DNA from 4 places in the Streptomyces sp. NPDC058086 genome. Region 4 is predicted to be linked to each of the others. Evidence: riboswitches for the same ligand, from Rfam matches in the RefSeq annotation. Region 4 holds a riboswitch; each other region holds the start of a gene.
What was found. A riboswitch is a leader RNA that binds a small molecule or an ion and turns the genes downstream of it on or off. The one in region 4 is predicted to bind thiamine pyrophosphate.
Positions count from the first base shown of each region.

Region 1: another riboswitch for thiamine pyrophosphate. It lies ahead of thiO (glycine oxidase ThiO); the one in region 4 lies ahead of thiC (phosphomethylpyrimidine synthase ThiC).
Region 2: another riboswitch for thiamine pyrophosphate. It lies ahead of ACFVWD_RS24720 (thiamine ABC transporter substrate binding subunit); the one in region 4 lies ahead of thiC (phosphomethylpyrimidine synthase ThiC).
Region 3: another riboswitch for thiamine pyrophosphate. It lies ahead of ACFVWD_RS26045 (purine-cytosine permease family protein); the one in region 4 lies ahead of thiC (phosphomethylpyrimidine synthase ThiC).

Region 1 covers NZ_JBHVST010000088.1:2,246-10,005, forward strand. Annotated here, with positions in the region: gene ACFVWD_RS42980 (phytoene desaturase family protein) at 1-195, shown strand, start outside; gene ACFVWD_RS42985 (hypothetical protein) at 236-1,249, opposite strand; gene metF (methylenetetrahydrofolate reductase [NAD(P)H]) at 1,306-2,229, opposite strand; gene thiE (thiamine phosphate synthase) at 2,388-3,038, opposite strand; gene ACFVWD_RS43000 (Rv2175c family DNA-binding protein) at 3,171-3,542, opposite strand; gene ACFVWD_RS43005 (NAD(P)/FAD-dependent oxidoreductase) at 3,624-4,862, opposite strand; TPP riboswitch at 5,044-5,155, shown strand; gene thiO (glycine oxidase ThiO) at 5,153-6,358, shown strand; gene thiS (sulfur carrier protein ThiS) at 6,355-6,555, shown strand; gene ACFVWD_RS43020 (thiazole synthase) at 6,559-7,353, shown strand; gene pknB (Stk1 family PASTA domain-containing Ser/Thr kinase) at 7,611-7,760, shown strand, end outside.
Region 2 covers NZ_JBHVST010000032.1:19,262-27,021, forward strand. Annotated here, with positions in the region: gene pyrH (UMP kinase) at 1-554, shown strand, start outside; gene frr (ribosome recycling factor) at 725-1,282, shown strand; gene ACFVWD_RS24705 (phosphatidate cytidylyltransferase) at 1,282-2,412, shown strand; gene ACFVWD_RS24710 (DUF6479 family protein) at 2,512-2,877, opposite strand; gene rlmN (23S rRNA (adenine(2503)-C(2))-methyltransferase RlmN) at 3,012-4,118, shown strand; TPP riboswitch at 4,214-4,332, shown strand; gene ACFVWD_RS24720 (thiamine ABC transporter substrate binding subunit) at 4,412-5,488, shown strand; gene ACFVWD_RS24725 (ABC transporter permease) at 5,464-7,176, shown strand; gene ACFVWD_RS24730 (ABC transporter ATP-binding protein) at 7,176-7,760, shown strand, end outside.
Region 3 covers NZ_JBHVST010000035.1:9,654-17,413, reverse strand. Annotated here, with positions in the region: gene thiD (bifunctional hydroxymethylpyrimidine kinase/phosphomethylpyrimidine kinase) at 1-547, opposite strand, end outside; gene ACFVWD_RS26045 (purine-cytosine permease family protein) at 591-1,994, opposite strand; TPP riboswitch at 1,984-2,078, opposite strand; gene ACFVWD_RS26040 (maleylacetate reductase) at 2,144-3,226, opposite strand; gene ACFVWD_RS26035 (intradiol ring-cleavage dioxygenase) at 3,241-4,140, opposite strand; gene ACFVWD_RS26030 (alanine racemase) at 4,157-5,383, opposite strand; gene ACFVWD_RS26025 (SH3 domain-containing protein) at 5,934-6,281, opposite strand; gene ACFVWD_RS26020 (class I SAM-dependent methyltransferase) at 6,521-7,213, shown strand; tRNA gene ACFVWD_RS26015 (tRNA-Pro) at 7,291-7,364, opposite strand; gene ACFVWD_RS26010 (DUF309 domain-containing protein) at 7,465-7,760, shown strand, end outside.
Region 4 covers NZ_JBHVST010000015.1:100,859-108,618, forward strand. Annotated here, with positions in the region: gene ACFVWD_RS14745 (IclR family transcriptional regulator) at 1-577, shown strand, start outside; gene ACFVWD_RS14750 (SsgA family sporulation/cell division regulator) at 678-1,115, shown strand; gene ACFVWD_RS14755 (YibE/F family protein) at 1,178-2,728, opposite strand; TPP riboswitch at 2,800-2,977, shown strand; gene thiC (phosphomethylpyrimidine synthase ThiC) at 2,970-4,781, shown strand; gene ACFVWD_RS14765 (VWA domain-containing protein) at 4,875-6,332, shown strand; gene ACFVWD_RS14770 (hypothetical protein) at 6,466-7,335, opposite strand; gene ACFVWD_RS14775 (metallophosphoesterase) at 7,517-7,760, opposite strand, start outside.

The DNA of each region.
Region 1 (7,760 bases), on a different contig from region 4:
GGCGCCGTCCCCGCCCCGGCGCTCGCCGCGGCGGACGGTCGGCTGCTGCACCCGTCGAACACCACCCGTGTGCCAGGGCTGTTCGTGGTCGGCGGCTGGGCCCACCCGGGCGGTGGCCTCCCGCACGCGGGCATGTCGGGCGCCCTGGTGTCCGGACTGATCGTGGAGGGACCGCAGTTCCGGGGCTCTCAGTGAGCGCACCGGCGCGCCGAAGGCCGCCCGGGGAGGGCGGCCCTCAGTACCGGTACTGCTCGTCGTACCCGGCGCCGTTGGCGTTGCCGTTGCCGTTGCCCTGGTACGGGTAGGGCTGCTCCGGCGGGAGTTCGCCGCCGTAGGGGTCGTCGGTGCTGCGCTGCTGCGGGACCCAGACACCACCGGCCGGGGTCTCGCCGCCGTAGCCGCCGGTGGCGTACTGGTCCTGGCCGTAGGCCTGCTGCTGCGTGTACTGCTGGTCGCCGCCGCCGTAGGTCGTGTCGTACGAGGCGCCGCTGTAGGTCTGCGCGCCGGTGTACGGGTCGGAGTAGGCGGCGTACTGCTGCTGGCCGTTGCCGTAGCCGTACTGCTGCTGCTGCTGCTGGTCGTACCCGGTCGAGTAGCCGTCGTACGCGTAGGCCTGCTGGTCCTGGGGCTGGGCCGCGGCGGCGTAGGACTGGTCGGTGGCGGCAGCGTAGGCGGTGTCGCTGTAGACGCCGTAGGAGCCGGTGTCCTCGGGCAGGGGCTGGGGCTCGTACACGGCGGTGGCCTCGGCGGCCGTCAGGTTGCCGGAGCCGGGCGGCATGAACCGGTCGGAGTGCGCGGGCGAGAACACGTCGTCCTCGCGGGTGAAGTCGTCCTCCTGGGAATACGCCGCGCCCCGGGCCGTTCCTTCGGCCCTGGCCTCGGCTCCCTCGGCCGTTTCGAGGTCGGAGACCTCCAGCGCCGGGTCCTGGTGGTCCTCACCGCGGCGTCGCTTGCTCTTGCCGAAGCCCTTGCCGGCGCCGCTGTCGGCGCCCTGCCGGTTGCCCACGGCCCAGCCCTCCGCGAAACCGCGGCGGAACGACAGGGTGACGTACGTCTGGCCGATCGCGAAGGCCGCCGCGCCGAGCCCGATGACGATCACGGAGGGGATCAGCACGCCGAAGACGACACCGAGGAAGCCCACGAACGCGAGCAGGCGCCAGCGCAACCGCGCCTTGTACTGCAGCAGGACCTCGCCGAGCAGCCACAGCGCGACGATGCCGAACGCGATATAGAGGACCGTCCAGCCCATGTACGCCCCTCTCCCAGTGGCCGCTACGCAGTGTGTCGTACGTGGGTGCGACCGGTCTAGGCCTGCTGCGGGTGGTGCAGGCCCAGATTCTCGTAGATTTCCAGCGTCGCCGTCGAGTTGTTGAGCGTGATGAAGTGAAGTCCGGGGACTCCCTCGTCCAGCAGTCTCGCGCAGAACTCCGTCGCGAACTCGATGCCAATGGAGCGTACAGCCGCCGGATCGTCTTTGGCTGTGAGGATCCGCTCTTTCAGGACGTCCGGGAACGAAGCGTTGCTGAGCTTCGGAAGTCGTTCCAGCATCTTCACACTCGTCACCGGCATGACCTCCGGGATGACCGGTGTCGTACAGCCGGCCGCCACCACCCGGTCACGCAGGCGCAGATACGACTCGGGCTGGAAGAACATCTGGGTGATCGCGTAGTCCGCGCCGGCCCGGCACTTGTCGACGAAGTGCGCGACGTCCACGTCCCAGTCCGCGGAGCGGGGGTGCATCTCGGGGAAGGCGGCGACGCCGACACAGAAGTCGCCGGACTCCTTGATGAGACGGACGAGTTCGGCGGCGTAGGTCAGGCCCCGGGGGTGCGGGACCCAGTCGCCCATCGGGTCGCCGGGCGGGTCGCCGCGGACCGCGAGCATGTTCCGGATGCCGGCGTCGGCGTACTGGCCGATGATGTTGCGCAGTTCGGCGATGGAGTGGTTGACCGCGGTGAGGTGGGCGACCGGGGTGAGCGTCGTGTCGGCGACGATCTGCTCGGTCTCCTTGACCGTGCCCGCGCGGGTGGAGCCACCGGCACCGTAGGTGACGGAGACGAAGTCGGGGGCGACGGCCTCGACGCGACGCAGCGCGTTCCACAGGTTCCGCTCGCCCTTGGGGGTTTTCGGCGCGGAGAACTCGAACGAGTACGTCGCCTTGCCGGTGGCGAGCATGTCACGCACGGTGCGCGCGCGATCAGTCCTGGTGGAAGCAGATCCGAGGGCCATACCCGCAGGTTAGTCAGGGGGCGGCGGTCTCCCAACCGAACCGATGCCAATTGTCCAATTTGTCGACTTCTTGTCCACCCCTCGGACACCTGTGGGACAACCGGTCCAACCGTTGGCCGGACCATCGACGCGCCCGCTGTGCCTGACGCGGCCGCCGCTTACGCCTGACGCAGCCGCTTGGCGAATTCTCCCGCCGCCGCGCCGGGATCCGCCGCCTCGGTGATCGCCCGTACGACGACGACGCGGCGGGCGCCCGCCTCCAGTACCTCGTCGAGGTTGCCGAGGTCGATGCCGCCGATGGCGAACCAGGGGCGGTCGGTGGCGAGGGAGGCCGTGTATCGGACCAGGCCCAGGCCCGGGGCGTGGCGGCCGGGCTTGGTGGGGGTGGGCCAGCAGGGGCCGGTGCAGAAGTAGTCCACGCCGTCCTGGACGGCGGCGGCCGCCGCCTCGGACTCGGCGTGCGTGGAGCGGCCCATCAGGACCTCGTCGCCGAGGATCGCGCGGGCGGCGGGGACCGGGAGATCGCCCTGGCCCAGGTGGAGTACGTCGGCGCCGATGGCATGGGCGACGTCCGCGCGGTCGTTGACCGCGAGGAGCTTGCCGTGGCGGGCGCAGGCGTCCGCGAAGACCTGGAGGTGCTCCAGCTCCTCGGCGGCCTCCATGCCCTTGTCACGCAGCTGCACGATGTCGACGCCGCCGGCCAGGACCGCGTCCAGGAACTCGGCGAGGTCGCCCTGGCGCTTGCGGGCGTCCGTGCAGAGGTAGACGCGGGCGTCGGCGAGGAGGGTGCGGGCGGCGTTCTCGGGCATGCGTGTATCCCCCGTGGTGCGGTGCGTACGGCTGTCGTACGCACCCTACGGATGTGATGCGGTGCGTACGGACCGCGGCGGCCGGGGTGGTCCGGGGCCGGCCGTGGTCCGTACGCCGGACGGTCGGTCGAATCAGACGGCGAGCGCCTGGGCGCGGCGCTTCACCTCCGTGCCGCGATTCTCGCTCAGCGCCTGCGCGGGGGTGCCGGGCAGGCTCGGGTCGGGGGTGAAGAGCCACTCGAGCATCTCTTCGTCGGAGAAGCCGTCGTCCCGCAGGAGCGTCAAGGTGCCGACCAGGCCCTTGACGACCTTCTGTTCGTTCCCGTCGATGAAGGCGGCGGGGACGTGCAGCGCGCGGTTCTCACCACGGCGTACGGCGATCAGCTGGCCCTCCTTGACCAGCTGCCGGACGCGGGTCACCTCGACGCCGAGCTGTTCGGCGATGTCGGGGAGGGTGAGCCAGGCGGGGACGAGAGCATCGATCTTTGCGTCAATCTCGGTCACGGGACAAGCCTGCCATCCCGGACTGACACTCGGTACCCGAGCGCCCCCCGGACCGCCGTCCGGGCGACGGAAACCGGGCGGTCATGCCGTGGCGTCCTTCAGAGGGCGGGACGGGTCGGCCAGGATGTCCGGGTTCATGGGCATGCCTGCCTCGATCAGGCGGCGGCCCTGGGCCAGGTCACGGGGCCGCCCCACGGCCAGGAGGGCGACGAGGCGGCTCTCGCGGAGCCAGCAGACCGTCCAGGCCGCGCCCGACGGGTCGCCCCGCCAGATGGTCGTATCGGCGGGGGTGTGATGGCCGACGTACTGGACGAAGCGGCCGAACTGCTCGGACCAGAAGTACGGGACCGGGTCGTACGCCACCGGGGCCTCGCCGATGATGTTCGCCGCGACCGTGCGCGGCGCCTGGAGGGCGTTGTCCCAGTGGTGGACGAGGAGGCGCTCCTCGTAGCGGCCCGACGGGAAGGAGGCGCAGTCGCCGACCGCGTAGACGTCCGGCACGGAGGTGCGCAGGTGGCTGTCGGCCACCACCTCCCGGTGGGCGCCGAGCTCGACGCCGGAGCCGGCCAGCCAGGCGGTGGCGGGGCGCGCGCCGATGCCGACGACCACGGCGCCCGCCGGCACCCGCGAGCCGTCGTCGAGGACCACCGCGCCGGGCTCGACGCGCTCCACGCGCGCGTGGGTGCGCAGCGAAGCGCCGCTGTCCGCGTACCAGGCGGTCATCGGCGCGGCCACCTCCGCGGGCAGCGCCCCGGCCAGCGGCCGGTCGGCGGCCTCGACGACCGTGACCGCGCACCCGGCCTCACGCGCCGCCGTCGCGAACTCCGCGCCGATCCAGCCCGCCCCCACGACCACGATGTCGTGCTGCTGGGCGAGCACGGGGCGCAGTCGCTCGGCGTCGTCCAGGGTCCGCAGCAGATGGACGCCGGGGACGCCCTGCGCGCCGGGCAGCTGGATCGGTTCCGCGCCGGTCGCGAGGACCAGGACGTCGTAGGGCACCGGTCCTGCCTCGGTGTCCAGCTCGTGGTCTGCGGGGCGCAGGCCCAGCGCCTCGCAGCCGAGTCGCAGTTCGATGCCCAGCGCCTCGAAGTCGATGTCGAAGGCGGAGCCCTCGGCCTTGCCGAGCAGCACCGCCTTGGACAGGGGTGGCCGGTCGTACGGCTGGTGCGGCTCGGCGCCGATCAGCGTCACATCCCCGGTGAAACCCTGTTCCCGCAGGGCGACCGCCGTCTGCACGCCGGCCATGCCCGCGCCCACGATGACGACCCGCCGTGCCGTACGCCCCTGCGTCCGCACCTGTGCCCGCGTCTGCTCGCTCACCTGATCACCATAGACAACTGACAATCTGTCAGTCAGGGGACGTGCGCAGTGACCTGTTCCACAACGGATCTCGCCGTCCTTCTCGTGGTCCGCGAACCGAGTGCGCGTACCGACCCGCGAACGGGCCCCGGACGGAGGCTCCCTTACTGAGACATACGGCAGCGGGCTAGGGTGGCGAACGTAAAGCACTCGCGGGAGCCCGGACGCACCGGGCTGAGAGGGAGGCTGGCGGCCTCCGACCGTACGAACCTGATCCGGGTCATGCCGGCGAAGGGAGGGGCTGGACGCCCATGTCGCCTACGCGTACACCTGCACGTTCATCGGATGCGCCGTCATCGGCCGCACGTACGTCGGATGTCCTCGTCATCGGGGGCGGGATCATCGGTCTCGTGACCGCCTGGCGGGCCGCGCAGCGTGGGTTCACCGTCGCGGTCGTGGACCCCGAGCCGGGCGGCGGGGCGGCACGGGTGGCCGCCGGAATGCTCGCCGCCGTCACCGAGCTGCACTACGGCGAGCAGACCCTGCTGGGCCTGAACCTCGCCTCCGCGCGCCGCTATCCCGACTTCGCCGCCGAACTCACCGAGGTGAGCGGCCAGGACCTCGGCTACCGCCGGTGCGGCACGCTGGCCGTCGCGCTGGACGCCGACGACCGCGCCCACCTGCGCGAACTGCATGCCTTGCAACACCGCTCGGGGCTCGAATCGGAGTGGCTCAGCGGCCGGGAGTGCCGCCGTCTGGAGCCGATGCTCGCGCCGGGCGTGCGCGGCGGGCTGCGGGTCGACGGAGACCACCAGATCGACCCGCGCCGGCTCGCGAAGGCCCTGGTCACGGCGTGCGAGCGGGCCGGAGTGAAGTTCCACCGGACGTGGGCGGAGCGCCTGACCGTCGTACGGGACCGGGCCGCCGGGGTCGTCACGACGGACGGTGAACAGCTGGCCGCGGGGCAGGTGGTGCTCGCCGCCGGGAGCCTCAGCGGGAAGCTCCCGGGCGTGCCCGCCGACGTACTGCCGCCCGTACGGCCCGTGAAGGGTCAGGTACTGCGGCTGACCGTGCCGAAGCGGTACGCGCCGTTCCTGAGCCGCACCGTGCGGGCCGTGGTGCGCGGCAGCCAGGTCTATCTGGTGCCGCGGGAGAACGGTGAGCTCGTCGTGGGCGCCACCAGCGAGGAGCTGGGCTGGGACACGACGGTGACCGCGGGCGGGGTCTACGAGCTGCTGCGCGACGCCCATGAGCTGGTGCCCGGAATCACCGAGCTGCCGCTCACCGAGACGCGCGCGGGCCTGCGGCCGGGGTCGCCCGACAACGCGCCACTGCTCGGCCCGACCGCGCTCGACGGGCTGCTGCTGGCCACGGGGCACTACCGCAACGGCGTCCTGCTCACGCCCGTCACCGGGGACGCCATGGCGCACGTCCTGACCACGGGCGAGCTTCCGGAAGAGGCCCGCCCCTTCGCCCCCGGGCGCTTCAGCACAGCACTCACGGAGCAGACCGTATGAACATCTTCGTCAACGGAGAGCGACGGCTCGTCGCCGCCGACACGGCCCTCGACAAGCTCGTCGCCACCCTCACCGTCGCGCCCTCCGGCGTCGCCGCCGCGCTCAACGAAACCGTTGTCCCGCGCACGCAGTGGTCGTCCACGGCCCTCTCCGAGGGAGACCGCGTCGAAGTCCTCACCGCAGTCCAAGGAGGCTGAACCATGGCCGACGACCCGTTTGTCCTCGGAGGTACGTCCTTCACGTCCCGGCTGATCATGGGTACGGGGGGTGCGCCCAGCCTCGACGTCCTGGAGCGGTCGCTCGTGGCGTCCGGCACGGAGCTGACGACGGTCGCGATGCGCCGGGTGAATCCCTCGGCGCACGGCTCGGTGCTGTCCGTGCTCGACAAGCTGGGCATCCGGGTGCTGCCGAACACGGCGGGGTGCTTCACCGCGGGCGAGGCCGTGCTGACCGCGCGGCTCGCGCGGGAGGCGCTCGGTACGGAGCTGATCAAGCTGGAGGTCATCGCCGACGAGCGGACCCTGCTGCCGGATCCGATCGAGTTGCTGGACGCCGCCGAGACGCTGGTCGACGACGGTTTCACCGTGCTGCCGTACACCAACGACGATCCTGTGCTCGCGCGGAAGCTGGAGGACGTGGGCTGCGCGGCGGTCATGCCGCTCGGGTCGCCCATCGGGTCCGGTCTCGGCATCCGCAACCCGCACAACTTCCAGCTGATCGTGGAGCACGCGCGTGTGCCGGTGATTCTGGACGCGGGGGCCGGTACGGCGTCGGACGCGGCGTTCGCGATGGAGCTGGGGTGTGCGGGCGTCATGCTGGCGTCGGCCGTGACCCGGGCGCAGGAGCCGGTGCTGATGGCCGAGGGCATGAAGCACGCGGTGGAAGCCGGGCGGCTTGCCTGGCGTGCGGGGCGGATTCCCCGGCGGCACTTCGCCTCCGCGTCGTCTCCTGCGGAGGGGCTGGCGCGGTTGGATCCTGAGCGTCCTGCTTTCTAGGCACCCGGCGCTGGTGTGTTTTTTCTCCCGCCCGCGCACCGCCCGTTTCCAGTCGGCTGGAAGGTGTGCGTCGCCTGTGGGGGTGGGGCGCCGTTGGCGGCTGGGGGGTGGAGGGGCAGGCTGCCTTACATTGCCTGTGCACGACGTGTGGACCGGATCGATCAGGCGTGCGAGAAGCGTCACAGGTCGGCTGCAGTCCCGCTCCGGAATTGGCCGGAAGGGTGGGGGTGACAGTGGCGGCTCGTAGACTCGCCTGCGTGGATACGACCCTTCAGGACCCGCTTGTCGGGCAAGTGCTCGACGGCCGCTACCGCGTCGACGCACGGATCGCGGTCGGCGGGATGGCCACGGTCTACCGGGCCCTGGACACCCGCCTCGACCGCGTGCTCGCGCTCAAGGTGATGCAC
Region 2 (7,760 bases), on a different contig from region 4:
CCGAGCTCCAGCAGCGTGGCATGGACCGGGCCCGCTCCGACTACATGGGGATGCTCGGCACGGTCATGAACTGCCTCGCCCTCCAGGACTTCCTGGAGAAGGAGGGCATCGACAGCCGCGTGCAGACCGCCATCACCATGGGGCAGGTCGCCGAGCCGTACATCCCGCTGCGCGCCGTACGGCACCTGGAGAAGGGCCGTGTGGTCATCTTCGGCGCCGGTATGGGCATGCCGTACTTCTCCACCGACACCACCGCCGCCCAGCGTGCCCTGGAGATCGACGCCGAGGCCCTTCTGATGGGCAAGAACGGCGTGGACGGGGTCTACGACTCCGACCCCAAGACCAACCCCGAGGCCGTCAAGTTCGACTCGCTCGGCTACGGCGAGGTCATCACGCGCGACCTCAAGGTCGCCGACATGACCGCCATCACGCTGTGCCGCGACAACAAGCTGCCGATCCTGGTCTTCGAGCTCCTGGCGGAGGGCAATATCGCGCGGGCCGTCAAGGGTGAGAAGATCGGCACACTCGTGGGTGACCAAAGCGGCCGGGCCTGACCGGGACCGACCTCGGCCGGGGACAAGCCCGGGCCGAGGATGGACCCTGACCGGGGGATGGACAATGTCCTGCCGGTCCGGAACCGTGCAGGAATAAGACGCGACGCAGCCGGCCGCCACCCCGACGAGGAGCAGCTGCCGGGCCTACTCAAGACACGCAGGAGCAAGTGGTGATCGAAGAGACCCTCCTCGAGGCCGAGGAGAAGATGGAGAAGGCCGTCGTGGTCGCCAAGGAGGACTTCGCCGCGATCCGCACCGGCCGTGCGCACCCGGCGATGTTCAACAAGATCGTGGCCGACTACTACGGCGCGCTGACGCCGATCAACCAGCTGGCCTCGTTCTCGGTGCCGGAGCCGCGCATGGCCGTGGTGACCCCGTTCGACAAGAGCGCGATGCGCAACATCGAGCAGGCGATCCGCGACTCCGACCTGGGCGTCAACCCGAGCAACGACGGCAACATCATCCGGGTGGTGTTCCCCGAGCTGACCGAGGAGCGCCGCAAGGACTACATCAAGGTCGCCAAGACCAAGGGCGAGGACGCCAAGGTGTCCATCCGCTCGGTCCGTCGCAAGGCCAAGGACGCCATCGACAAGCTGATCAAGGACGGCGAGGTCGGCGAGGACGAGGGCCGCCGCGCGGAGAAGGAGCTCGACGACACCACCGCGAAGTACGTCGCACAGGTGGACGAGCTCCTGAAGCACAAGGAAGCGGAGCTGCTCGAGGTCTGATGAACGACTCTTCCTGGGGGGCGCCGCCACAAGCCGGGTACTGGGGGCCGTCCGAGCAGGGGCCTGTCCAGGGGGCAGCCCCGGCGGGTCCCGCATACGATGCGCATAACGCGCAGCAGACTCGCCCCATGCCCATCGTGCCCGACGTACCCGCACACGGCGGAGACCAGGATGACGACCGGGGGGCCGCTCGGCTGAGTGGCCCCCTGTTCCGCGACGACACCCCGTCGGCGGGATCCCTCGGGACCCCGTCGCAGAAGCCGCAGGAGCCCATGCCCAGCCCCGTCCCACAGCCCGCCCCCGCGCCGCAGAAGAAGAGTGCGGGACGCGATCTGGGTGCCGCGATAGGGGTCGGCGTCGGGCTCGGTGCGGTGATCGTCGCGTCGTTGTTCGTCGTCAAGGCCGTGTTCGTCGGGGTCATAGCGGTCGCCGTGGTGGTGGGCCTGTGGGAGCTCACGTCACGGCTCGAGGAACGCAAGGGCATCAAGGCGCCGCTCGTCCCGCTGGCGGTGGGCGGTGCGGCGATGGTCGTCTCCGGCTACGTCCGGGGTGCCGAGGGCGCGTGGGTGGCGATGGCGCTCACCGCGCTGGCGGTCCTGGTCTGGCGGATGACGGAACCGCCCGAGGGCTATCTCAAGGACGTCACGGCGGGCGTCTTCGCGGCCTTCTACGTGCCGTTCCTGGCGACGTTCGTGGCCATGATGCTGACCGCCGACGACGGTCCGCGCCGCGTCCTGACGTTCCTGCTGCTGACGGTCGTCAGCGACACGGGCGCGTACGCGATCGGCTGGCGCTTCGGCAAGCACAAGCTGGCGCCGCGCATCAGCCCCGGCAAGACCCGCGAGGGCCTGTTCGGAGCGGTCACCTTCGCGATGGTCGGGGGCGCGCTGTGCATGCAGTACCTGATCGAGGACGGCACGTGGTGGCAGGGGCTGATCCTGGGCTTCGCGGTCGCGGCCACCGCCACGCTCGGCGACCTCGGCGAGTCCATGATCAAGCGGGACCTGGGCATCAAGGACATGGGCACCCTGCTGCCGGGTCACGGCGGCATCATGGACCGGCTGGACTCGCTGCTGCCGACCGCGCCGGTGGTCTGGCTGCTGCTGGTGCTCTTCGTGGGATCCGCCTGACCTGTCATGGGATCCGGCTGACCTGCGCACATGTCGGTGAGGGGCTCGTCGTCCACAGGGCGGCGGGCCCCTTTTCGCAGCGTGGTCGACGGATCGGCGTCAGTGGTGGCCCAGTCCACCGCTGCCGAACGAGCCGCTCCCGCCGTCGTGCCAGCGCTCTCGCTTCTGCGACGGGCTCGTGCGGGTCGACATGTGGGTCAGCTCGTACGGGGTGAGAGCGTGCTGACCCTTGGTCACCTTGGGTATCTCGGCGGGCTCCCGGATCTCCCGCATCTCGCGGACCGGGCCACCCTGCGGCACGTGCGGCTGTTCCTCGGCGCGCGGCAGACGCGGTGCGCGGGTCCGCATACGGCAGCTCAGCCAGAAGCTGCCGGCCAGGAGCGTGATGAGTGCCACGGCGATCAGGAACAGCGCGAGGCTGATCAGACCGCTGGGCTCCGCCAAATACATCGATGCAGTACTCATATCATGCAAATACCCGCAAATTACCCATCGAACCGGCCGCTCCGACCGCACCGAACGCCGGCGGCACCATCGACGATCACCCCGGAAACTCGGGCCGCGGGTCACTCCGATCCATCTGCGACACTGGTATGGCCATGCCTAAGCCCGGAGAACTCACATTCGTCGCCCCCCGCGGAGCCAAGAAGCCGCCGCGGCACCTCGCCGACCTCACGCCCGCCGAGCGCAAAGAGGCGGTTGCCGCGATCGGTGAGAAGCCGTTTCGCGCCAAGCAGCTCTCGCAGCACTACTTCGCGCGGTTCGCGCACGACCCCGCGGAGTGGACGGACATCCCGGCCGCCGCGCGCGGAAAGCTCCAGGAGGCGCTGCTTCCCGAGCTGATGACGGTCGTGCGGCATCTGTCGACCGACCAGGACACCACCCGCAAGACCCTGTGGCGCCTGTTCGACGGCACGCTCGTCGAGTCCGTCCTGATGCGCTACCCGGACCGGGTGACCATGTGCATCAGTTCGCAGGCGGGCTGCGGGATGAACTGCCCGTTCTGCGCCACCGGACAGGCCGGGCTGGACCGGAACCTGTCCACGGGCGAGATCGTGCACCAGATCGTGGACGGGATGCGGGCCCTGCGAGACGGTGAGATCCCGGGCGGCCCGGCGCGGCTGAGCAACATCGTCTTCATGGGCATGGGCGAGCCGCTCGCCAACTACAAGCGGGTCGTGGGCGCCATCCGCGCGCTCACCGACCCCGAGCCGGACGGGCTCGGGCTCTCGCAGCGCGGGATCACCGTGTCGACGGTCGGGCTGGTGCCCGCCATCCACCGGTTCTCCGACGAGGGCTTCAAGTGCCGTCTCGCCATCTCGCTGCACGCCCCTGACGACGAGCTGCGCGACACCCTCGTCCCCGTCAACACGCGGTGGAAGGTGCGCGAGGTGCTCGACGCAGGCTGGGAGTACGCGGCCAAGTCCGGGCGCCGGCTGTCCATCGAGTACGCCCTCATCCGGGACATCAACGACCAGGCATGGCGTGGTGACCGGCTCGGGCGGCTGCTCAAGGGCAAGCCCGTGCACGTCAACCTCATCCCGCTGAACCCGACGCCGGGTTCGAAGTGGACCGCCTCGCGGCCCGAGGACGAGAAGGCGTTCGTCGAGGCGATCGCGGCTCACGGGGTGCCGGTGACCGTCCGGGACACCCGGGGCCAGGAGATCGACGGGGCATGCGGACAGCTGGCCGCGACCGAGCGATAGTCTGATCGGCGGCAGTGCCCGGCAGCGCCTTTTCAGTCGATGGCGGCTGGTGCCGGCCACTGTCAGTCAGTGCAATTTCAATTTCCGACATCTTCATATTCCGACAGGGGAGCGCCACAGCGCTGAGAGTGCGGTAGCCGGAGCACCGGTGGGCCGCAGACCCTCTGAACCTTGCCCAGGTCATTCTGGGTAGGAAGTTCGGGCATCACTCAAGCTGTTGCGCCCTGCCCGGGAACCTTCCGAGGATCCCGGGCAGGGCCGCGTCTCTTCCTGGTCATCCCAGGAGGAATTCAGTGAGCATCAAGAGGACGACCACGGCCGCGGCCATCGGGCTGGGCCTCGTCACGCTGTCCGCGTGCGGGTCCTCCGACAGCGGCGGCGCCGGGGACTCCAAGACCGTCACGCTCGTCAGCCACGACTCATGGGCTGTGTCGAAGAGCGTGCTGCAGGACTTCGAGAAGCAGTCCGGGTACAAGGTCAAGGTCCTCAAGGACGGCGACGCCGGGCAGGCCGTCAACAAGGCCATCCTCACCAAGGACAACCCGCAGGGCGACGTCTTCTTCGGCGTCGACAACACCCTGCTGTCCCGTGCGCTCGACAACGGGCTGTTCCAGCCGTACGAGGCCAAGGGCTCCGACCAGATCGTCCAGCAGTACCGGATCGACCAGGACAAGCACCGGGTCACGCCCATCGACTCCGGTGACATCTGCGTCAACTACGACAAGGCCTACTTCAGCAAGCACAAGCTGGCCCCGCCCGCCTCGTTCGACGACCTGATCAAGCCCGCGTACAAGAACCTCCTCGTCACCGAGAACGCGGCCACGTCCTCGCCCGGCCTCGGCTTCCTGCTCGGGACCGCGGCGAAGTACGGCGACGACGGGTGGCAGGACTACTGGAAGAAGCTCAGGGCCAACGGCGTGAAGGTGGTCGACGGCTGGGAGCAGGCCTACAACGACGAGTTCTCCGGGTCCGCGGGAGGCAAGAAGGCCAAGGCCGACCGGCCGCTGGTCGTCTCGTACGCCTCCTCCCCGCCCGCCGAGGTGATCTACGCCGACCCGAAGCCGAAGACCGCGCCGACCGGGGTCGCGAGCGGCACCTGCTTCCGCCAGGTCGAGTACGCGGGGCTGCTGAGCAACGCGAAGAACACCAAGGGCGGCAAGGCGCTTCTCGACTTCCTCATCAGCGTCGAGTTCCAGGACGACATGCCGCTGAACATGTTCGTGTACCCGGTCCGCGAGACCGCCCAGGTGCCCGAGGAGTTCGTGAAGTTCGGCCCGCAGGCCAAGGATCCCGAGACCCTGGCGCCCGCCAAGATCGCCGACAACCGTGACCAGTGGGTCAAGTCGTGGACCTCGCTCGTACTGAAGTAGCGCCTCGGAGGAGACGCAAGGAGAGCGCGACGCGGATCGGGCTGATGGCCCTGCCCGTCGCGTTCTTCGCCGTCTTCTTCGCCTACCCCGTCGCCGCGATCGTCGCCCGCGGCCTCAAGATCGACGGGGTCTGGCGGTTCGGGCGGATCGGTGAGGTGCTCGCGCAGTCCGACATCCGGCACGTCCTGTGGTTCACCACCTGGCAGGCGCTCGCCTCCACGGCGCTCACGCTGCTGATCGCGCTCCCCGGCGCGTATGTATTCGCGCGCTTCGACTTCAGGGGCAAGCAGGTGCTGCGAGCGGTGGTGACGGTCCCGTTCGTGCTGCCGACGGTCGTGGTCGGTACGGCGTTCCTGGCCCTGGTGGGCCGGGGCGGACTCCTCGATCAGCTGTGGGGCGTACGGCTGGACACCACCGTCTGGGCGATTCTGCTCGCGCACGTCTTCTTCAACTACGCGGTGGTCGTACGGACCGTCGGCGGGCTCTGGTCGCAGCTCGACCCGCGTCAGGAGGAGGCCGCGCGGATGCTGGGTGCCTCCCGGTTCGCGGCCTGGCGCAAGGTGACGCTGCCGGCGCTGAGCCCGGCCGTGGCCGCCGCCGCGCTGATGGTCTTCCTCTTCACCTTCACCTCGTTCGGTGTGGTGCAGATCCTCGGCGGGCCGACCTTCTCCACCCTGGAGGTCGAGATCTACCGGCAGACCTCGGAGATCTTCGACCTCGCGACCGCGGCGGTGCTGACGATCGTCCAGTTCGTGGCGGTCGGCGCGATCCTCGCCGTGCACGCCTGGACCGTACGCCGCCGGGAGACCGCACTGCGTCTGGTGGCTCCGGAGGTGACCGTGCGCCGACCCCGCGGGGCCGGTCAGTGGGCGCTGCTGGGCGGGGTCCTGGCGAGCATCCTCGTTCTCCTCGTCCTGCCGCTCGGGGTACTGGTCCAGCGGTCCCTGGACGCACCCGGCGGCTACGGATTCGCGTACTACAAGGCGTTGACCTCGGCCGACAGCGGCATCTTCCTGGTGGCACCGATCGCGGCGATCGGCAACTCGCTGGAGTACGCGCTCGCCGCCACCGCCGTCGCCGTCGTGATCGGCGGTATGGCGGCCGCGGCGCTCACCCTCCCCCAGTCTCGGCTTCGCTCGACCGGGGGGACTCCCATGACCGGGCGTCTCGTACGGGGCTTCGACGCGCTGCTGATGCTGCCGCTCGGCGTGTCCGCCGTAACCGTCGGGTTCGGCTTCCTGATCGCGCTCGACGAACCGCCGCTGGATCTGCGTTCCTCCTGGATCCTGGTGCCGCTCGCGCAGGCACTGGTGGGCGTCCCCTTCGTCGTACGCACCATGTTGCCGGTGCTGCGGGCGGTGGACGGAAGGCTCCGGGAGGCCGCCGCCGTCCTCGGAGCGTCGCCCTGGCGGGTGTGGCGGGAGGTCGACCTGCCGATGGTGCGGCGGGCGCTGCTGATCGCGGCGGGGTTCGCCTTCGCCGTGTCGCTGGGCGAGTTCGGGGCGACGGTCTTCATCGCGCGGCCCGACAACCCCACCCTGCCGGTTGCCGTGGCCCGGCTGCTGGGGCGTGCGGGTGACCTCAACTACGGCCAGGCGATGGCCCTTTCGACGATCTTGATGGTGGTGTGCGCGGTGGCCCTGTTGCTGTTGGAGCGCATCCGCACCGACCGGACGGGGGAGTTCTGATGGCGCGACTGGCGAAGCAAGCGACGGAGGAGGCGCAGGAGGGAACGACGGAGCATCCCCGGACCCGGACCTGGACCCGGACGGGCGACGCCCTGCTGAGGGTCGAGGCCGCGTCCGTACGCTTCGGCGGTCGGCCGGTACTCGACGCCGTCGGCCTCGACGTCGCCGAGCACGAGATCGTGTGTGTGCTCGGACCGAGCGGCAGCGGCAAGTCCACGCTGCTGCGGGCGGTGGCCGGACTGCAGCCGCTCGACGCGGGCCGCGTGCTCCTGGCGGGGCGCGACCAGGCCGGGGTGTCCGCGCACAAGCGGGGTGTCGGGCTGATGTTCCAGGATCACCAGCTCTTCCCGCAGCGGGACGTGGGCGGCAATGTCGCCTTCGGGCTGCGCATGCACGGCGCGTCGAAGGACCAACAGGCCGCACGGGTCCAGGAGCTGCTGGAGCTGGTCGGGCTGCCCGGGGCCCAGGCGCGCGCTGTCGCCGCCCTCTCCGGTGGTGAGCAGCAGCGGGTCGCGCTGGCCCGTGCGCTCGCCCCGCGCCCCCGGCTGCTGATGCTCGACGAGCCGCTCGGCCAGCTGGACCGC
Region 3 (7,760 bases), on a different contig from region 4:
GGCCGCCCTTCACCAGGACCCAGCGGGGCCCGTACGACAGCAGTTGTTCCGCGGCCCGGGACATGTCCCGCTCACCGGTGGCCTTGATCCCGGTCAGCTCGGCGGTCTCGTCGAGATTCGGGGTGGCCACCGTCGCCAGCGGCAGCAGGGCGGTCCGTACGGCGTCCAGCGCGTCGTCCGCCAGCAGCCGGTCGCCGTGCTTGGAGACGCTCACCGGGTCCACCACCACGGGCGCGCCGACGTCCGAGAGCAGTTCGGCGACGGTCTCGACGAGCAAGGGCGAGGCGAGCATGCCGGTCTTCACGGCCTGCACACCGATGTCGTCCACGACGCTGCGGTACTGCGCGCGCACCGCCTCGGCGGGAAGCTCCCAGGCTCCCTGTACGCCGAGGGAGTTCTGCGCGGTGACGGCGGTGAGCACGCTCATCCCGTGCGCGCCCAGCGCGAGCATGGTCTTCAGGTCGGCCTGGATGCCGGCACCGCCCCCGGAGTCCGATCCGGCGATGGTCAGGACGCGGGGCGGGGCGGTCGGCTTGTTCGCGGGCATGGTGGGTGTCACTCCGTACGAAGGGGGTGAGAGGGGGGCGGGGTCAGCGGCGCAGGCGCAGCGGGGCGTAGACGAGCAGGGCCGCGACGAACGCCACCCCGTAGGCGGTGTCGGCGCCGTGCAGGGCATGCGCGACGGGGCCGACGTACAGGCTGGTGCTCATGAACGGCACCGCGGCGGCGAAGGCGGCGCCGAACGCCACGAGCGCGGGCCACCACGGACGCGGGCGGGCGCTCTCGGCGGCCAGGTCGACGGGTGCGCCGCCGCGGGCCCTGGCCCGGGCGAGCCAGTCGACGACGACGATCGCGACGAACCCGGGAATCCAGTAGCCGACGAACAGCAGGACGTTCTGGAAGCGGGCCGTGGTGTCGGCGGCGTGCATCCACAGCACGAGCGGGAAGCCCAGGACGGCGGCCAGCGCGGCGGCGGCCGGACGCGGCAGCCGTACGCCCATGGTCTGCAGGGCGAGCGAGCCGCTGTAGTCGTTCATGGCGTTGCTGCTCAGCGCGGCGAGCGCCACGGCGAGCAGCCCGAACGCGCCGAGGGCGCCCCCGCCGAGCAGGGTGTCGACGCCGCGGGCGGTCTGGTCGTTGAAGACGGCCGCGCCCCACAGTCCGAGCGCCTGGACGGCCACGAAGGACACGCTGACGCCGGCCAGGGTGTACCAGAACATGCGCGGGCGGGACGCCGTGCGCGGCAGATAGCGGCTGAAGTCGCTCGCGTACGGGGCCCACGACAGCGCAAGGCTGAGCGCGATGGTGCAGGTCAGAACGAAGGCCCCGGCCCGGTCGGCGCCGTGGGCGGTTGCGGCGGGGGTGGTGTGGGCGCCGCTCAGGAGCTTCACGGTCAGGGCGACGAACGCGGCGGCGAGGGCGAAGGTCATCACGGTCTGGAGCCGGTGGATCGCCTCGTAGCCGAGGACGCCGAGCGCCCCCTGCGCCGCCATCATGACGAGCACACCCAGCCAGAACGGCCAGCCGCACAGCTGGGCCAGCGCGTCCCCGCCGAAGAGGCCGATCAGCGCGTCCCAGGCGATGGACGACAGCCACTGCAGGGCGCCGGGGACGACCACGGCCCGGCCGAACGCGAGGCGGGCGAGCGGCAGCTGTCCGGCGCCGGTCTGGCTCCCCCAGGTGCCGAGGTACGCGGTCGGTACCGCCCCCAGGAGGGTGCCCAGCACGACGGCGGCGAGCGCGGTGGAGAAGTCCAGGCCGAGAGCGATGCCGACGGTGCCGGTGAACACGCCGGTCATGGTCAGGTTGGGGGCGAACCACACGGTGAACAGACGGCCGGGGCCGCCGTAGCGGTGGTCCTCCGGGACCGGGGCGATTCCACGCGCCTCGACGTGCAGGTCCCCCGGGGCGGAGGGCATCCGCCCGTCGAAAACGCCCTGCGGGCCTCCGACGGCCACCTCGCCGCGAGCGTTACGGGCATACGGCAACGACATGAGACATCCCTCCGCCAGTCCTAACTGGTTCAGGTTCGACGGGTGTGATCTCAGCCCTCGTGCGGGGCACCCCGTGTCCGGTTCGGCGGTCAGGATAGCCCGGCGGGCACGGTATGCCCCAGGGGGAGGGGTCCGCACGGCACCGCGGCCTACTCGCCGACGCTCGGCTCCCCGCCCTCGTACGCCGCCGTCAGCAGCGCCAGCACACCGTCCACGGTGACCTCGCGCGGGTTCGGATACGTCTGTGCGACGGCCTGTTCGGCGGCCACCGCCAGGTCGGTCTTCTTGAGGCCGAGTTCGGCGAGGCTGCGGGGAGCGCCGAGGTCCCCGGCCAGCGCCCGCAGGGCATGGGGGACATCGTCGGTGCCGCCCAGGGCGCTGGAGAGCGCGGTGATCGCCCGGGGCGTGGCGGGCGCGTTGTAGGCGAGGGCGTACGGGAGGACCACCGTGTGCGTCTCGGCGTGCGGCAGGCCGAAGGTGCCGCCGAGGACGTGGCACAGCTTGTGGTGCAGGCCCATGGTGGTGGCGCCGAGACAGGCGCCGCAGAGCCAGGCGCCGTACAGGGCCCGGCCGCGCGCGTCGAGGTCGCCGGGGGCGGCGGCCACCAGCGGCAGGGCCTGTGTCATCGCCCGTACGCCCTCCTCGGCCATGAGCGAGACGAGGGGCGAGGCGTCGGGCGCGTAGAGGGCCTCGACGGCGTGGGCGAGCGCGTTGACGCCGCTGGTGACGGTGAGGGGGACGGGGAGCGAGAGGGTGAGTTCGGGGTCGTAGACGACGCTGCGGGGCTGGACGGCGGGGTCGCGTCCGGTGCGCTTGGCGCCGTGCTCGGTGAGTCCCCAGACCGGGGTCATCTCGGAGCCGGAGTAGGTGGAGGGCACGGCGATCAGGGGCAGGCCGGTGCGCAGCGCGATCGCCTTGCCGAGGCCGATCGCCGAACCGCCGCCGACCGCGACACACCCGTCGGCGCCGGCCGCGCGCGCCGCCTCGACGGCCCGGTCGGCGACCTCGACGGGTACGTGCATCCGGGCCTCGGCGTGCAGCCCCGCACAGGCGTCGCCCAGGGCGTCCGCGACCGCGCGTGCCGTGTCCTCGCCCCTGCCGCCGCAGACCACCAGCACCCTGCGCAGCCCGAGCCGGGCGGCCTCGTCGGGGGTGGCGGAGACGGCGGCGCCGGGCCGGAAGACGATCCGCGCCGGCTGGGTCTCGTACGAGAAGTCGAGCGGGGTGTTCATGTCGGTCATGGTGCTCATTCCGGTTCCAGTACGAGGTCGAAGCGGGCGTTGCGGAAGGGGTTCGGGACGCCGAACTCCCCCGCCAGGGACGGGTCGTCGGTCTCCGTGAAGTCCTGGACCAGGCTCTTCTTGACCGCGAACACCGCGTCGGAGTCGAGGTAGTCGCTGCCCGCGACGAAGATGTGCGTGGTGACCGGGGCGTGGCCCTCGGCCGAGGCGATGAAGTGGATGTGGGCGGGGCGGTAGGGGTGCCGGGCCGTGGCGCGCAGCAGTTCACCGACCGGGCCGTCGGTGGGGATCGGGTACGGGCTCGGTACACAGGTGCGGAACCAGAAGCGGCCCTCGGCGTCGGCCGTGAACAGGCCCCGCCCGTTGCCGGCCGGCTGGACGTCCGGCTGCTGTACGTCGTAGTAGCCCTCGGAGTCGGCCTGCCACACGTCGAGGACCGCGCCCGGCAGCGGGGTGCCGCCCTTGCCCAGTACCCGGCCGCTGACCACGCACGGTTCGCCCCTGCCCACCAGGTCGAGGTTCGCGCCGAGTGCGCGGATCGGCGATCTGGTCAGGTGGAACGGGCCGAGGACCGTCGACTCGGTGGCACCCGGGTCGCGGCGGCCGTCCAGCGTCTCCACGAGCATCGAGACGCCGAGCACGTCCGACAGCAGGATGAACTCCTGGCGGGTGTCGGTGCACTGCTGCCCGGTCGCGGTCAGGAATCCGATCGCGCGTTCCCATTCCGCCATCGTCGGCTCCGTCTCGCGCACGAAGTCGTGCAGATGACGGGTGAGCGCGCCGAGCAGTTCACGCAGACGCGGATCGGCCGTGCCCCGCAGGCTGTCGACGACGGCGTCGGTGATGCCGTGCGTGAAGTCGGTCGTGGCATCGGCCGTCGTCGAACGGTTCGGTTCGTCTGTCATGCCGCTCCTCGTGGTGTTATCGGGACTGATCGCCGTCGGTGCCCGGGTCCACGAAGTGAAAGCCGGGCTCGGGAAACCTGGCGAACGCCCGGTGGGGCACGGACGAGGTGTAGGCGCCCGCGAGGGAGAACACCACACGGTCGCCGGCCCGCAGCCCAGGCGCCCGGACGTCCCGGACCAGGACGTCCCTGGAGGTGCTCAACTGGCCGGTGAGCGTGACCCGTTCACGGCGCACGACGGGCCGCGGCCAGGAGTAGGGCCACCCGTCCACTTCGAGTACGGACCAGGGCTGGTCGGGCCACGGCTGGTCGGGCCTCCTGGACGCCGACGTGCGCAGGTTCACCGCGCCACCGCGGACGACGGCGAAGTCCTCGTGTGCGCCGTGCTCGACGTCCAGCACCTCGCTCGCGTACCAGCCGCAGTACGCGGTCAGCGCGCGACCGGGCTCGATACTCAGGGTCAGTTCCGGGTGCGCGGCGACGAGTCGGGCGAGTCCCTCGCCGTACGACTGCCAGTCGAAACGGCGTTCGGGGTGCTCGTAGTCCACCGCCATGCCGCCCCCGACGTTCACCTCGGGGAGGCGCAATCCGTGCCGCGCGGCGAGTTCACCGGTCCAGGCGACGACGCTCTCGGCCACCGCGAGGTGTTCGGGGGCGTGCAGGCCGTTGGCCAAGTGGGCGTAGACGCCGCGCAGTTCGAGGTTCGGGTAGCTGCCGTCGGTGAGCAGGCCGACGATCGTGTCCGCCTGTTCCGGGTCGAGGCCGGAGGCCCTGCGGCCGCCGTCGGCGAACAGGTGGTCGGCCACCGGGAGGTTGAAGCGCGGCAGGACCGCCACCCGGCCGTCCGGAGCGTGCCGCTGGGCCAGCCCGGCCAGCATGTACAGCTCGTACTCGCTCTCCACGAGGAAGCGTGTCACGCCCTGCTCCAGCGCGTCCAGGAGCTCCGTCGGGGTCTTGTCCTGGCCGCCGAAGGCCAGTGGGTGGTCCGGCGCCGCCCGGGTGACGTGGGCCAGTTCGCTGTCGGTGGAGACCTTGTAGCCGTCGACATACGGGGCGAGCGCGGTCAGGATCTCCGGTTCCCGGTTGGCCTGGGTCGCGTAGTACAGCTCGACGCGCTCGGGCAGCGCGGCCCGCACCGACGCGGCGTGTGCGCGCAGTGCCGCCAAGTCGTATACGTAGGCGGGAAGTTCCGTGGGCGGCAGGGTCAGGATGCGGTCGCGCACCGCGAGTGAGGGTGTGTTCATGGGGCACTCCGGGTCGTATGGCGCAGGATACCGTCGGCACGCGACGAGGGCGGCGGACGGGGACCGGAGCAGCGGCCCAGGGGACGCGGACGGTCGGGGACATGACACGTGCCACGGCAGCCGCCGAAATCGACCGGGCCGGATCGACGCGCTCCCCGTGCCGGGCCGGATCGACGCGCTCTCCGTGCGGGGTCGGTCGGCTCCGGCGGGGCACCGTGGGGGTACCGACCGAGCGTCCGGTTCGGCGCGGCGGCGGGGAACCGGGAGACCGGCGGCGCCGTGCTCCGGCACGCCGACGCCTCCGCTCGCAGGGCCCGCGCCCTGTGGCATCCCACCATCATGCTGATCCGCGACTCCATACCCGAGGCCCCTCACGATCTCTACCCGGTGGGAGATCCTTCGGCACCTCGAGCGGTCGGCGGTGTGGCGGCCCGTCACCCGGACCCGGCGGATCCTGAACCTGGCCGGCGGTGCGGGGGCCGGCTGATGGTTCCTGAACGCGGCGCGGTGCCCGACCCCGGGTCGGGGTCGGGCACCGCGTGTGGGTCGGTCAGCAGGTGGCGGAGGCCGGGAGGCCGCCGTACTGGTCGCCCTTGAGGTAGACGGCGCTCACATAGCCCTCGGCCAGTCGCACCCAGACGTCGTTGACGTAGCCGTTGTCGCGGATGGTCTCGCCGTGGGTCCAGCAGGAGGCGCCGCGCGGCTGCCCGGCGGCGACGTGCCCGGTGATGTCGGTGGTGGTCGTGGGTCCGGAGCGGACGTTGACGTTCACATACGGCGTGACGGCGTACGGCAGCCCAGCCGCCGCGGCCTGCGCCCCGGCCGCGCCGGTCAGCAGCAGTCCGGTGGCCAGCGCGCCGACGCCCGCCGTGGCGAACGCCTTGGTCCTCATCCTCATGGTCATGTGGTCCTTCCCCCTGGTGGAGTCCGGGCGTGTTCCCGGGCCGGGCCGTGCGGCCCGCCCGGTCACACCCGGGCCCACCCTGCCGGGTCGACGCCCGGGGGCGGAACTTCTTTCGACGACGCTCGAAACGTCCGGCCACGACAGGCCGGTACGCGAGGGTGGCCCGCGGTTCGAAGCCGGTGTGTCCGTCCGCGCGGCCCCGCGGCGCGTCGGCCCTGTCGCACAATGGGGCGATGATCGACGGTACTTCGCCGACAACAACCCAACGGCCACCCGGGCTGGTCAAGGACGACGAGCTGACCGGCCATGCCGTGGTGGCCAACAGCACCATGAACCGCGAACGCGTCCTGGCGGGCGTCAACAGCTACGCCCGCGAACTCGGCTTCTCCCCCGCCGAGTTCCTGAACGACCACGGACCCGCCCCGTCCTGGCTGGACCTGTGCAGCGGAGAGGGACTCGCCCTCCGCGAGGCGGCGCGGCGACTGCCCCAGGCCGTCATCACGGGCGTGGACCTGGTCGGCCCGCTGCTGCGGACGGCGCTGCCCGACGGCCTCGAACTCGTCACCGCGGATCTCGGCCGGTGGTCACCGGGCCGCCGCTACGACCTCATCACCTGCGTCCACGGACTGCACTACATCGGCGACCGGCTCGCCCTGCTGGAGCGGGCCGCCTCCTGGCTCACCGGCACGGGTCTGCTGGTCGCCCATCTCGATCCCTCGACGCTGCGGCGCCCGGACGGCAGCGACGCGTCCCGCCCGGTCCTGGCGGCACTGCGGGCCGCCGGCTTCCAGTACTCGGCCCGCCACCACCGCCTCAGCCTGCGGGGCGGCCGCCCCGTCACCCTGCCCTTCGCCTACCTCGGCGCCGACCCGCACGCCGGCCCGAACTACACCGGTCAGCCGGCCGTCGCCTCGTACTACCGCTGAGCCCCGGCCGGCCCCGGAAACGAGGAAGAGGCTGTATCGAAATGTCCGATACAGCCTCTTACCCGCGACTTCAAAAGTCGGGACGACAGGATTTGAACCTGCGACCCCTTGACCCCCAGTCAAGTGCGCTACCAAGCTGCGCCACGTCCCGGTGCGTTCACCCGCGGTGTTCCGCGTGATCGTGCGAACAGAACTTTACCCCACGTCGGGGGCTGCTCCGAAGGGGGCGCGGGGCGCGCGACAATCGGGGCATGAACGCAACATCCGGAGGTCGGCGGGGCGACGGGCGGGATCGGGACACGACGGGGCGGGCGCGCAACGCCCGGCCGCGGGACGGACTGGGACGGCCGCTGCCGTACGGCGCCGACGGCGTGGAGCGGCAGCCGGAGGGAGTCGTCCGCGGCCCCGAGGAGACGGTCGCCGAGGCGCAGGCACTGCTGGACGCGGGGAAGCCGTTCCACGCGCACGAGGTCTTCGAGGACGCCTGGAAGTCGGGCCCTGAGGGTGAGCGCGCGCTCTGGCGGGGGCTGGCACAGCTCGCGGTGGG
Region 4 (7,760 bases):
CAGGGGGCTGTTCTTCCTCGGTGAGGCCGCCGAGCGGTTGGGCAGTAGCGGAGCGCAGCAGAAACGTCGCAGCGCGGTGAGCGAGACGCTTGCCCAGTGGCGCGATTCGATCGGTGCGCCCGTGTACTACGCGGTCTACCGTGAGGGCGAGATCGAGGTCATGTGCGTCGCCGACACTCCAGGGAATCCGGCGGTGGAGGAGTGGGCGGACTTCCGGGAGACCGGACACGCCCATGCGATCGGCCAGTGTCTGCTGTCGCAGCTCGACGAGAAGGCCCGCCGGGATCATCTCGACCGCTACCCCGTGCAGTCGATCACTCCCTATACGGTGCGTGACAACGCCAGTCTGCTGCGGCGGCTGGAGCGGACGGGGCGGATGGAGCCCGTTATTGAGCGCCAGGAGTACGCGCTGGGCACGGTCTGTGCGGCCCTTCCCATCACGGTCGGCACAACTGCCGCCGCAATGGCCTTTTCTCTCCCACTTCACCAGGCCGATCGACTGCTGCCCGCGGCGCGGCAATTGCAAGGTGAGATCGGCAGGCTACTGGGGACACTCGCGATCTCTATCAGTATCTGAAAACTCACTCCTTGTGATCTCTTGTGCACGTTGAGCAATATTTCAGCAGAGTCAGGGGGATGATTCCTGGCCGGTCGACGGCAAAACGACGGGGTAGGCGATGCGCGAGTCGGTACAGGCAGAGGTCATGATGAGCTTCCTCGTTTCGGAGGAGCTCTCTTTCCGCATTCCGGTGGAGCTGCGATACGAGACCTGTGATCCCTACGCCGTGCGGCTGACCTTCCACTTGCCCGGCGACGCGCCCGTGACCTGGGCGTTCGGGCGGGAGTTGCTGATCGACGGCGTGGGACGGCCGTGCGGTGACGGGGATGTGCACATCGCGCCCGCCGACCCGGAGGCGTTCGGCGAGGTGCTGATCCGGCTCCAGGTGGGTGGCGACCACGCGCTGTTCCGGTCCGGGGCGGCGCCGCTCGTGGCCTTCCTCGACCGCACGGACAAGCTGGTGCCGCTGGGGCAGGAGCGTTCCCTCGCGGACTTCGACGCCCACCTCGACGAGGCGCTGGACCGCATCCTGGCGGAGGAGCAGAGCGCGGGCTGAAGCCCCCAGCAACCCACAAGTGGCGTGTGCTTCCTCACCGGTGACGCGGGGGTGGGGAGGCTTCAGCGCTTGCGGCGACGGCCCTTCCCGCCGCGTGCCGGCGCCCTGCTCTCGACAGGCTCCGTGGCGGCGGCCGGGACTGCCGGACGGTCCGCGGAGACCACCAGGGCGGCCAGCAGTGTGGTCACCGGCACCGAGGCGACCAGGCCGATCGAGCCGACCAGGGTGCGCACGATCTCTTCGGCGACCAGTTCGCTGTTGGCGACCGTGCCCACACTGCTCTGCGCGATCGAGAAGAGCAGCAGCAGGGGAAGCGCGGCACCCGCGTACGCCAGGACGAGCGTGTTGACGACCGATGCGATGTGGTCACGGCCGATCCGGATGCCCGCGCGGTACAGATCGCGCCAGCCCATCGTCGGGCTGGCCTCGTGCAGCTCCCAGACCGCCGAGGTCTGCGTCACCGTCACATCGTCGAGCACACCGAGCGAACCGATGATGACGCCCGCGAGCAGCAGACCGCTCATGTCGATGGACGGATACAGGCCGTGGATCAGACCGGTGTTGTCGTCCGTGTTGCCGGTCAGCGCCGCCCAGCCGATGAACTCCGAGCCGAGGATGCCGATCAGCACCAGGGAGAGCAGGGTGCCGAGCACCGCCACCGACGTACGGGCCGAGAGGCCGTGACACATGTAGAGCGCGATCAGCATGATCGCGCTCGCCCCGACCACGGCCACGACCAGCGGATTCGAGCCCTGCAGGATCGCGGGCAGGATGAAGAAGGTCAGGATCACGAAGCTGATGGCCAGTGCGACCAGCGCCATGACACCACGCATCCGGCCCACCACCACGACGGCCAGCGCGAAGATCCCGGCGAGCAGGGCCATCGGGAACTTCCGGTTCACATCGGTGACCGAGTACTGCAGGTCCCTGGGCGCGGAGGGCTCGTACGCGGCCACGACCTTCTCGCCCTCGTGCAACTGCCGTGACTGGTCGGGCTGGATGATCTCCGTGAACGTACGGCCCTTGTCCTTGCCGGTGTCGATCCGGATCGTCGCCTTTTTGCAGTCGCCCGTTGCCTGTTGCTGCGCGGAGGAGCCCTCGGCGGTGGACGTGTCGCCGGTCGGGGTCTCCCCCGACGCGTTCACGGACTTGCAGCTGACCTTGTCGACCTTGGTGACCGTGGCCTGCTGGGTCTGCCGGTCGAAGCCGACGCCGGTGCGCTCGTGGGACGGGGCGCCACCGGGCCAGAGCACCGCGAGACCCACAACCACCGCGGCGGCGAAGGGGATCAGAATGGCCGCGATGACCTTGCGCAGATGCTTGGAGACGGGCGTGGCGGGCCCATGGCTGTGACTGTGCGAGTGCCCAGACCCGTGCCCGTCCCCAGGGCTGTGCCCATTCCCCGGCCCGGGTCCCTTCCCAGGCCCGTCCCCAGACCCAGACCCAGACCCATGTCCGTCCCCGGAGCCGTGCCCATGACCGCCCCTCGGACCGGGGCCACCGCCCGGCCCGTGTCCGCGGCCGTCTCCGGAACCAGGTCCATAGCCGTCTCCGGGACCGCGTCGGCGCGGCGGCTCGGACGGCGGGAACGGGGGCTGCTGCGTTGTGGTCACCGACCGATCATCGCAAGAACGGCGAGGGCCCTCTGTTCACCGCGCCAGATATGACGCTAGCGTGGAGTCACCTTTGCACACGCGGGAGCTCGGAGCACCGGGCTGAGAGGGCGCTGACCTCCGTCTTAGCGATGTTTCACGTGGAACGAGTGATGTTTCACAAGGGACGTCGGCAGACGGAATCCGCTGCGTCGACCGCCGAACCTGTTACCGGGTAATGCCGGCGTAGGGAGTAGGTCTCATGACCAACAAGGACGTACGCACGCCTGCCTCCAGCCAGATCGGCGAGGCGCCTGCCGCGCCCGAGGGCGAACAGCCGCGGGAGGCCGGGAAGTCCATCGGCTGGCACAAGGGATACGTCGGGGGTTCGCGCCCCGATCTGCGGGTGCCGGTCCGTCAAGTGCACCTCACCAACGGGCAGTCCGTCACGCTGTACGACACCTCTGGCCCGTACACCGATCCGATCGTCGACACCGACGTACGCAGGGGTCTCGCGCCACTGCGCGAGAACTGGATCATCGCCCGCGGTGACACCGAGGAGTATGCGGGCCGTCCCGTCCGTCCCGAGGACGACGGAATCAAGCACACCTCGCCGCGAGGGGGCCTGCGCAACCTCGACGCGGTCTTCCCGGGGCGGCCGCGTCAGCCGCGTCGAGGCCGTCCAGGAGAGGCGGTCACGCAGCTCGCGTACGCCCGGCGGGGCGAGATCACGCCCGAGATGGAGTTCGTGGCGGTCCGCGAGAACGTCGACCCCGAGGTCGTACGCGAGGAGATCGCCGCCGGTCGCGCGGTGCTGCCCGCGAACGTCAACCACCCGGAGATCGAGCCGATGATCATCGGCAAGCGGTTCCTGGTGAAGGTCAACGCCAACATCGGCAACTCCGCCGTCACCTCCTCCATCGAGGAGGAGGTCGAGAAGATGACCTGGGCGACCCGCTGGGGCGCGGACACGGTCATGGACCTGTCCACCGGCCGCAATATCCACACCACGCGGGAGTGGGTCCTGCGCAACTCCCCCGTCCCCATCGGTACGGTGCCGCTCTACCAGGCTCTGGAGAAGGTGGACGGCCGCGCCGAGGAGCTGACCTGGGAGATCTACAAGGACACGGTCATCGAGCAGGCCGAGCAGGGCGTGGACTACATGACGGTCCACGCGGGCGTGCGGCTGCCGTACGTGCCGCTCACCGCGAACCGCAAGACCGGCATCGTCTCGCGAGGCGGCTCGATCATGGCGGCCTGGTGCCTCGCGCACCACAAGGAATCGTTCCTCTACGAGAACTTCGAGGAACTCTGCGAGATCCTCGCGGCGTACGACGTCACGTACTCGCTCGGCGACGGGCTGCGGCCCGGGTCGATCGCGGACGCCAACGACGCGGCTCAGTTCGCGGAGTTGAGGACGCTCGGGGAACTCAACACGATCGCGAAGCGTTTTCATGTACAGACGATGATCGAGGGCCCGGGACATGTCCCGATGCACAAGATCAAGGAGAACATCGACCTTCAGCAGGAGATCTGCGATGAAGCTCCGTTCTATACGCTCGGCCCGCTGACGACGGACGTCGCGCCGGCGTACGACCACATCACCTCCGGCATCGGTGCCGCGATGATCGCCTGGTGGGGCACGGCCATGCTCTGCTATGTCACGCCCAAGGAGCACTTGGGCCTGCCCAATCGTGACGACGTCAAGACCGGCGTCATCACCTACAAGATCGCCGCCCACGCAGCCGACCTCGCCAAGGGGCACCCAGGTGCGCAGGAATGGGACGACGCGCTGTCCGACGCCCGCTTCGAGTTCCGGTGGGAGGACCAGTTCAACCTGGCCCTCGACCCGGACACGGCACGGGAGTTCCACGACGAGACCCTGCCGGCCGAACCCGCCAAGACGGCGCACTTCTGCTCCATGTGCGGCCCGAAGTTCTGCAGCATGAAGATCTCGCAGGACATTCGCCGTGAGCACGGAGGCACGAAGGCCGAGATCGAGGAGGGCATGGCGCAGAAGTCCAAGGAGTTCGCCGACGCGGGCAACCGGGTCTATCTGCCGCTCGCGGACTGAGCCGCACACACGCAGTCGTGCCGGGAGCCGTTCGCGGCGTAATCAGGCGCAACGAACGGTTCCCGGGCCGGGTTCTCTCGGCAGACTGGGCGCATGACATCGACATCCATGGGCAAGGGCGCCAACCTTCCCGTCGCCGCCGGGGCGGTGCGGGCCGTGCTCGGCTGGAGAGGAGGGGCCGGTGTGCCGGACGCGGATGCCTCGGCGCTGCTGCTCGGCCCGGGCGGACGCGTGCGGGACGACGGGGACTTCGTCTTCTACAACCAGCCACAGCACGCCTCCGGCGCCGTACGGCACCTCGGGAAGCAGCGGGACGGCGCTGCCACGACGGACATCGTCGAGGTGGACCTGCGTGCCCTGGAACCGGAGATCGAGCGGGTCGTCCTGGGTGCCTCGGCCGACGGCGGTACCTTCGGCGAGCTGTCCGGACTGACGCTGCGGCTGCTCGATGCCGAGACCGGGCAGGAGTTCGCGCGCTTCGAGATGGATGCCACGACCGAGACGGCATTCATCGGGGGTGAGCTGTATCTGCGGGGCGGTCAGTGGAAGTTCCGGGCGGTCGGACAGGGGTATGCGTCCGGGCTGGCCGGTCTCGCCACCGACTTCGGTATCAGCGTGGAGTCCGACGGGGCCGGTGCGCCCGGGCCGGAGCCGGCGGTTTCGCCCGGGGGCGCTGCGGCGGTGTCGCCCGCGCTCCCGCCGACGGGCTCACGGACGGCTGCTTCCACCGCTGCGGGCGCTCCGCCGGCGCCCCCGGTACCCCCGGTGCCGTCGGCCCCCTCGCGTCTCAGCAAGGGCGAGGAACGCTTGCCCGTGGACATGCGCAAGCGGCTCTCGTTGCGCAAGGAGCAGGTGGCGGTCAGCCTGCGGAAGCACGGTGCGGAGGGGGTCACGGCACGCGTCGTGTTGATCCTCGACGCCTCCGGTTCCATGTCGTTCCTGTACTCGAAGGGCGTCGTGGCCGACGTGGTGGAGCGGATGGCCGCGGTGGCGGCGCAGCTGGACGACGACGGGGTGATGCAGGCGTGGACGTTCGCCTCCCATGCCGCCCGGCTGCCGGACCTGACTCTGGGCGAGCTGCCCGAGTGGCTGGAGCTCCATGTCCGGGTCGGTGAGCTGAGCCTGTTTCGGCGGAGCAAGAAGCCACGCAAGGGCCTGCTGCCGGGACAGGTGGACATGCGGTCGGTCGGTATCCAGAACGAGGAGCAGAAGGCGATCACCGCGGTGCGGACGTATGTACGAGAGCACCCGGCTGTCGATCCCACGCTGGTGTTGTTCTTCTCCGACGGAGGTGTCTATCGGAACAAGGAGATCGAGCAGGAGCTGAGAGGCGCGGTGGAGGAGCCGATCTTCTGGCAGTTCGTGGGCCTGGGGCGGTCGAACTACGGAGTGCTGGAGCGGTTCGACACGCTGCCCGGTCGGCGCGTCGACAACGTGGGGTTCTTCGCGGTGGACGACATCAGCGGCCTGCCGGACCCGGAGTTGTACGACCGGCTGCTTTCCCAGTTCCCGGCCTGGATGACGGCGGCCCGGGGGCTCGGCATCATCTGACGGGCCGCGCCGGGACCGTACGAGAGGGACGAGCGGGGCGGGCGCAGGTGAAGGGGCGGGCAGCGGCAAAAGGGCCCGCGCCGTATCGGCGCAGGCCCTCGTTCCCGTCACCCCGGTGTCGGCCCGCCGGGTGTCACTCCGGCTGGTGCTCGGGCCCCCCGAAGTCCGGGCTGGTGAAGTCCGGGCTGGTGAAGCTCGGGCGCGGACCCGCCGCGGGGCCGCCGTCGGGGCTGCTGAACCCCGGCCGGTTGTAGCCGAGGTGCGGCATACGGCCGGTGGTCGGCGTCGGTGACGGACGGGTCAGTGCCGCCGCGCCCGGATCGGCGAGGGCCTCCCGGAGGAACGGCATGATGCCGCGCTCCAGCAGGGCCTCGCGCCAGGTTTCCCTGGCCCGGGCCACCTCCGTGTCGAGCTCGCCGGGCGCTCCGGCCTGGAGCGAGGACGAGCCGTTGCGCAGAGCGGTCAGCAGCAGCCCGACCGCGGCGACCAGGATCGCGCCCGCCGTGACCGCGCCGAAGACCCACCCGGTGGTCAGGAGGGTCTGGGCGAACGCCAGCTCGGGGGTGAGGAGCTTCAGGACGAACCCGACGAGCAGGAAGATCGCCGCGGCTGTTCCGGCGAGGACGGGGGCGAGCACCGCGACGACGGCAATGGCGCCGGCTCCGGCGGTCTCGGTGACCTCGCCCATGGTGGCGGCGAGCCCCATCGCGGTCGCGCCGGGCTCCGCGGAGCCGGCTCCTTCGATCACGATTGGGGTGGACGGCGCCGGGCGGCGCAGTTCCTCGCGGACCTTCACGTAGTGCGCGTACTCGGTCGCCGCGGCCGCCGTGATGAGTGCGGTGGCGTTGAGCGCCATGGTGCGCAGTTGTTCGGCGTTGAGCCGCTGGCCGACAGCGGCGAGTTCCGGGCGGTGTGGGGCGGAGCGCAGCGCCTCATCGAGGATCCGCTCGTATTCCTGGCGGTCCTCGCTCAGCAGGTGCTGCGGAACGCTGTTCATGTGCATCCCCCGATGCTCCGTAGGGCTGGTGGCTCGCACGCTGACGAGCCGTCGGGCAGAAACGGAGGGGAGCCTGCTACGGATAAGCCGATGGTAGAGCGGTGACGGCACGCCGTGACAGGGGGTTTCCAGAAATTGCCCCCTGGCCAGCGCTGTCCTCCGTGGGGGACGCCTGCCCGAAGAACCCTCAGCTATCCAGGGGCAGTTGCTGGACCAGCAGTTTTCCGGCCATGGTCACTCCGCCGTCCATCGCGATGGCCAGTCCGTCGGCGTAAAGATGTGGTCCCTCGACCACGGGGCCCGCGGCGTCCTCGCCCTCCTCCGAGCCGACCTCGCCCAGGAGGTACGGGATGGGGCTGTGGCCATGGACGACGCGGGTGCCGCCGTATGTGTCCAGCAGGGACAGCGCCGCCTCGGCGCCTCCGTCGTCG